3 regions of the Clostridioides sp. LIBA-6622 genome follow, and region 3 is predicted to be linked to each of the others. Evidence: riboswitches for the same ligand, from Rfam matches in the RefSeq annotation. Region 3 holds a riboswitch; each other region holds the start of a gene.

Region 1 (2,277 bases), 1.9 Mb from region 3:
ATTCCTTTATAACTACACCGTCCAATGAACTTGGGTCAGAAGGACAGTTATATAATTCAACATCATATCCTCTACTTAAAAATTCTTTATAAATTTTTTTCATAAGTGAAGATTTTCCCACTCCAGGACCACCTTTTAAACAAAAAACTCTTTTTACATTCTCAGGAATTATATATTCAAAAAAAGAATATGAGCCTTGTGATGTGTTCCCACCTGGAAATGCCTTTTTAACCTTTCCTTCCATATTAGCGCCTCCTCATAATTTACAATATCTCTTAATTAAGATATTAATATTATACGAGTTTTGTTACAGCTTTATGCTTTTGATAAATCTAAAACTTATCATTTAATACCATTGACAAATTAATTTTATATACTTATAGTAGATTCTATACTGTATTATTTAATTTTTACATGCTTTTTATTTGGAAGTATAATTTAGCACTTTATACAGTAATATAGTTGCATATTACTTAAATCCAATTGTTTCTGTTGTAATTTTATGTTAAAATAATATTACAAAATACATCTGTTTTTCTTCAGAAACGGGTGAAATTCCCTATCGGCGGTAAAAGCCCGCGAGCCTTATGGCATAATTTGGTCAGATTCCAAAGCCGACAGTAAAATCTGGATGGTAGAAGAAAATAGTATATGAGTACCTTTATGTAATTTTACATGAGTAATCTATACAACTCCTTCAACTACCGTATTTATTCATGAAATTAAACACATTCGAGGTACCTAAGATGTAGGTGCTTTTTTTGTTGTTTATTTTATAACTATTCTGTACTTATAAAATCTACTATATAAAAGATTGGAGTGTTATCATGAAACAAAAATGGATAGTATTAATTATCATCTGTATTGGTGTATTTATGTCTACTCTTGATGGAAGTATACTAAATATCGCAAATCCTACAATTGCTACTGACTTTAAAATTAACATGTCACAGATTCAGTGGGTTGTAACAGCTTATATGCTTGTCGTAACAGCTACTATGTTATTTTTTGGAAAACTTGGCGATAAAGTAGGCTCAAATCGACTATACACATTAGGATTTTTTGTATTCACAATAGGTTCTTTTCTGTGTAGTATATCACACAACTTGTCAACATTAATTTCTTCAAGAATATTTCAAGCTGTTGGAGCAAGTATTTTAATGGCAACTGGACTTGGTATAGTTTCTAATGCATTTCCAGCAAATGAAAAAGGAAAGGCTATAGGAATTACTGGAGCGGTAGTTGGTATAGGAAATATGAGTGGTCCTGTAATTGGAGGGATACTTTTAGAACATTTCGGATGGCCTTCTATTTTTATTATCAATATACCCATTGGTATTATAGCAGTCTTTCTTGGAATTAAATTTCTTCCTAGACCTGTTTTAGATGAACAAAATAAGAGCTTTGATATTCCAGGTCTTCTGCTCTTTGCGACTTGTACTACACTTATATTACTTGCGATGAATGGAAAAGGAAATACAAGATTGTATCTAGGTATAGCATCACTTATAATCTTCTTATTATTAGCATTAAGAGAAGTAAAGTTTGAACAGAGCTTTATTGACCTACCTTTATTTAAAAATAGAAATTTCACTGTAGGCAATATCATTGGAATTGCTTGTTACTTTCCTCAAATGGCAGTGTCTTTCCTACTTCCATTTTATTTAGAGCAATTAAAAAATTTATCTCCTATGATGGCTGGTTCTGTAATGACTGTCCATCCACTTATTATGGTACTTATAGCTCCTATTGCAGGTTCTCTTTCTGATAAACATGGTGCAAAGAATATTCTAACAGCTTCTTTTTCATTTATGACTATTGCCCTCGTTGGAATGGCACTTTTAAAAGCAGATTCACCATTATCTCTTTTAATTGTATGCTTAGTTATTTTCGGACTTGGTCTAGGTGCTTTTAGTTCACCAAACAATAGTAGCATTCTTGCAGATGTTCCTCCTCAAAAACAAGGATATGGAGGTAGCTTTCTTGCAACAGTTCGTAATTTATCATTTGCTCTTGGTACAGCATTTTTTAGTAGCTTCTTTGCACAAAGCCTTACATATAATCAAAATTTCAAAAGCCATACAGCAGCCTATGTAATAGCTAGTAATCAATCTTATTGGATTGCAGCAGCAGTATGTTTTATAGGACTTATACTAACTATTTTCTTTATGAGAAAAACAGAAAAATCTATTTCTTAAATATGCTAATTTATATTAAATTGTGTAGTTTTTTTAATTTTTAAAAATAAATTGCTAATATTTATTGCTTATAGTCAAT
Region 2 (2,277 bases), 1.7 Mb from region 3:
TTGCTCTTTTACATATTCTAGTGCTTTATAATTATACCTTATTGCCTCTAAACATAATTCATCTGTTTGTTTTTTTACATATTCTAATGCTTTATAATTCTGCCTTATCGCTATTATACACATACCATCAGTTTGATTTTTTATATTTTTTAATTCACGATAATCATACTTTACACTTTCCATATTTTGAATATATTCATTTGTAATATGTTTTAAAGGCATTTCTAACTTTGTGTTATCAATACTGATATGAATATTTTCCCAATTACTATTAAAATAATACCCTTTATCATCTAAAAATAATTTTTTCAATCTTTCAGGTATGTTCATCTATCTACACTCCTATCATTATTAAATTAGATATTATTAAAAAATCTGTTCTAAATCTTTATTTATTTTTAATAATAACTTTATTTTTTCTTTATTATGAATTCGCTCTGTGTATTATAGATACCTTTTTAGTTTTTTAATAGTTAATCGTTTTAATTCTTCCTTTATTTCAAAAATTAAACTTGTCTAAATATTTCTTATTGCATATACAATTTTTGATAAATTAATAAAGCCATAATATATTTAATATATCAATCACAGTATAGGACTGAAGTTACAAATAAATTATGGCTATTCAATGCGTTTAATTTTAAAATTTTATTTTTTCTTGTCTAATTATTTTTTTATTACATTACCCATTTTTTTGTAAAGTGGTAATGTTACTAAAGATATTATGACAGCCTTTAATACATTAAATGGAGCTATCATCCAAATTACAAAAGTAAATAAGTCATGAACTTGAGGATTTATAGCTGAACCTAGACCTATTATAGCATCTAGTCCCATTAATTGACCATAAAGTGGTAACATTACAAAATAATTCACTAATGAACCAATTATAGTCATAGCTATTGTCCCTAATACAAACCCAATTACTACACCTTTTAAATCTTTACTTCTCTTATATGAATAACAAAGTATAAGTACATAAGAGCCACCAATTAATATGTTTGCAAATTCTCCTACTCCTCCAGTTGTTGTTGCTGTTATCATTTGCAGTATATTTTTTACTACAACTACACCAAATCCAACTAATGGTCCTAAAGACATACCACCAAATATTGCTGGTATATCTGATAAATCAATTTTTAAGAAATCTGGAAAAATACCTGGTATTGGTGCTTGAATAAACATCAATAAATAAGATATTGCAGATAAAATTGACATAACCACCAAAGTTCTTGTTGAAATCATATTACCTCTTTTTACTGTATTTTGCATAACTACTTTCCTCCTAATCAATATGTTTATATTTTTTAGGAAAAACAAAAAACTCGAAGACCTTATCTTCGAGTTTTTATGGATATAGTTTAAACAAACTAAAATAAACTTATTTATATTCCATAAATATCTTCTCTCATCCAGACTTTACTGTCGGCTTTGGAATCTCACCAAATCAACTACCTAAGTAGTTCGCGGGCTATACCGCCGGTAGGGAATTTCGCCCTGCCCCGAAGATCTTCTTTGATTTTTTAATTTTCCTTACACTCTTATATTAGTTAATTTTTTAATAATTGTCAAGTTATTTTTTTTCATATACTATCTTACCATTTATTATAGTACAAAGTACATTACTTTGAATCTCTAGTGGAGAATTATCCCATATTACTATATCTGCATCTTTACCAACTTCTATAGAACCCACTTTATCTTCTATTCCTAAAGTCTTAGCTGGATTTATTGTAATTGACTCTATTGCCTTTTCTTCTTTCATACCATGTTTAACAGCTATGCCTGCACATATTGGAAGATATTGAACAGGTATTACTGGATGGTCTGTCATTATACATACATCAAGACCTGCATTTGAAAGTATTCCAGCTGTATTAAATGTCAGGTTTCTAAGTTCAAACTTAGACCTTTCTGATAAAGATGGACCTACTATCACAGGAAATCCTTCTTCTACCAATTCATCTACAATAAGATGACCTTCTGTACAATGGTCTAATGTAAGTTTTAAGTTAAATTCTTTTGCAATTCTTATTGCTGTAAACATATCATCAGCTCTATGAGCATGTGCCTTAAATGGAATTTCTCTCCTCAACACAGGTATTAAGCTTTCCATTTTTATATCATATTCAGGCTTTTCACAATCCTCATCATCATGGCTCTCATATACATCAATATCCTCTAGATATTCTTCTGCTTTTTTTAAGTTCTCTCTAAGCAAAGCTGCTATAGCCATCCTAGTTTGGGGAGATTTGTCATCCTGACCATAACAACTTT
Region 3 (2,277 bases):
TCTTCTGAAGCGGTTGCTGTAAATGCTGTAATTATAGGTCTTTTAGGTAAATTCTTTATAAAATCAGAAATCCTTCTATAACTCAATCTAAAATCATGTCCCCATTGAGACACGCAATGTGCCTCATCTATTGCAATTTGGCTTATGTTATTATTGTTTATTAGTTCAATAAACTCATGCGCATCTAATCTCTCTGGAGCAATATAGAGTATTTTATAATTATGTTTTCTAATATTACTTAATATCTCATTAAATTCTTTGCTACTCAGTGAACTATTTATAAATGCAGCATTAATTCCCATAGCCTTTAAAGCATCTACTTGGTCTTTCATAAGAGATATAAGTGGAGAAATTACTATTGTCATTCCATCCAATATCAACGCTGGAAGTTGATAACATATTGATTTACCACCTCCAGTTGGCATTATAGCTAATACGTCTTTCTCGCTCAAAATAGAATTTATTATAGATTCTTGACCTTTTCTAAAACTTGTATATCCATAGTATTTTGATAATATTTCTAAAAGTTTTTCATTCATATATTTCTCTCCTAATTTAAATTAATTAGACCTCTTTCCTGATTATGTTCAAATTTTTATTTTTATATTCACAATCGCAGTATTCCAAAGTTTATAGATGTTCTATATTATATATTAACATATATTTTGAAAAAAATTGTTTGCAAAGTAAAATAATTTATGATACATTCTAAATATAAATTTAATACTTAATCTTCGGGGTAGGGTGAAATTCCCAATCGGCGGTACAGCCCGCGAGCCAAGGTAAAACTTGGTTGATTTGGTTAAATTCCAAAGCCGACAGTAAAGTCTGGATGGAAGAAGATATGTTTAATGAGTTTTTTTGTAGAGCTATTTTATTGTATTCTCATTAAACATTTATTGTAGATTATTCTAAACCCTGAGTTAATTCTCAGGGTTTTTTGTTTGAAAATTATCTAATTAAACAGGAGGTGTATATATCTTGAATTTTGTTAATCAAAAGGAGAAAGACATTTACTATATGAAAAAAGCTCTTGAATTAGCTAAAAAAGGAGAAGGTTTTACAAATCCAAATCCACTGGTTGGGTGTGTAATTGTTAAAGATAGTGAGATAATAGGCAAAGGATATCACAAAAAATTCGGCTCTAATCATGCTGAAGTAAATGCTATAAACAGTACTAAACAAAGTTTAAAAGACGCTACTCTTTATGTCAATTTAGAACCATGCTCTCATTATGGAAAAACACCACCTTGTGTTGATAAGATTATTCAAAATAAAATTAAAAGAGTTGTCATATCCACACTAGACCCAAACCCACTTGTTTGTGGTAATGGAGTAAAAAAATTAAAAGATAACAATATTGATGTTACTGTAGGAATATTAGAAGAAGAAGCAGGAGAATTAAATGAAATATTCTTTTATTACATAAAAAATAAAAGACCTCTTTGTATTGTAAAATCAGCAGTAAGTCTAGATGGTAAAATTGCTACAAAATCACTAGAATCAAAATGGATATCTAATGAGTCATCAAGATACCTAACTCATAAATACAGAAATAAGTATCATAGCATAATGGTTGGTATAAACACAGTTTTAAATGATAATCCCTTACTAACTTGTAGACTTAATCAAGATGAGATATCTAATCCTACAAGAATAGTAATAGATACAAATCTAAAATTACCAATTAATAGTAATTTAGTTAAAGATAAAACTAGCAAAACTATAGTTTTCACATGTTGTGAAGACAATAAAAAATCATCAACATTAAAAGAAAATAATGTTGAAGTCATAATTTCTCCTAAGAAAAATAACTTGGTTGATTTAGAATTTGTAATGTATAAATTAGGAGAATTAAGCATTGATTCTGTACTAGTTGAAGGAGGTTCCACACTTAATGACAGTCTATTTAGAAACAACTTAGTTGATAAGGTCAAATTATTTTTATCACCTAAAATTATAGGTGGTAAAGACGCACCTACATTTGTTTCTGGAGAAGGAATAACTCATCTAGTGGATTCAACACAACTAGTAATTAATAATGTGACTTTAATAGATGGAGATGTCTTGATAGAGTCTGATGTTTTAAAATAAATTTTATGAATACACATATAAAGGAGGTCATAATGTTTACTGGCATAATAGAAGAAGTTGGAATACTTAGAAGAATTACTGCTAATGGCAAAAGCGGACAAGTAACCATACTATCAAACAAAATATTAGATGGTACAAACCTTGGAGATAGTATTGCTGTAAATGGAGTTTGTCTAACCGTTT

What was found. A riboswitch is a leader RNA that binds a small molecule or an ion and turns the genes downstream of it on or off. The one in region 3 is predicted to bind FMN.
Region 1: linked by a shared signal. The riboswitch ahead of ACTG47_RS17775 (MFS transporter) and the one ahead of ribD (bifunctional diaminohydroxyphosphoribosylaminopyrimidine deaminase/5-amino-6-(5-phosphoribosylamino)uracil reductase RibD) in region 3 are both predicted to bind FMN.
Region 2: linked by a shared signal. The riboswitch ahead of ACTG47_RS01295 (ECF transporter S component) and the one ahead of ribD (bifunctional diaminohydroxyphosphoribosylaminopyrimidine deaminase/5-amino-6-(5-phosphoribosylamino)uracil reductase RibD) in region 3 are both predicted to bind FMN.

The regions. Positions count from the first base shown of each region.
Region 1 covers NZ_CP196998.1:3,808,217-3,810,493, forward strand. Annotated here, with positions in the region: gene ACTG47_RS17770 (ATP-binding protein) at 1-244, opposite strand, end outside; FMN riboswitch at 532-647, shown strand; gene ACTG47_RS17775 (MFS transporter) at 828-2,198, shown strand.
Region 2 covers NZ_CP196998.1:201,004-203,280, reverse strand. Annotated here, with positions in the region: gene ACTG47_RS01300 (DUF4116 domain-containing protein) at 1-330, opposite strand, end outside; gene ACTG47_RS01295 (ECF transporter S component) at 667-1,272, opposite strand; FMN riboswitch at 1,397-1,514, opposite strand; gene ACTG47_RS01290 (amidohydrolase) at 1,574-2,277, opposite strand, start outside.
Region 3 covers NZ_CP196998.1:1,860,797-1,863,073, reverse strand. Annotated here, with positions in the region: gene recQ (DNA helicase RecQ) at 1-539, opposite strand, end outside; FMN riboswitch at 727-848, shown strand; gene ribD (bifunctional diaminohydroxyphosphoribosylaminopyrimidine deaminase/5-amino-6-(5-phosphoribosylamino)uracil reductase RibD) at 982-2,094, shown strand; gene ACTG47_RS09005 (riboflavin synthase) at 2,127-2,277, shown strand, end outside.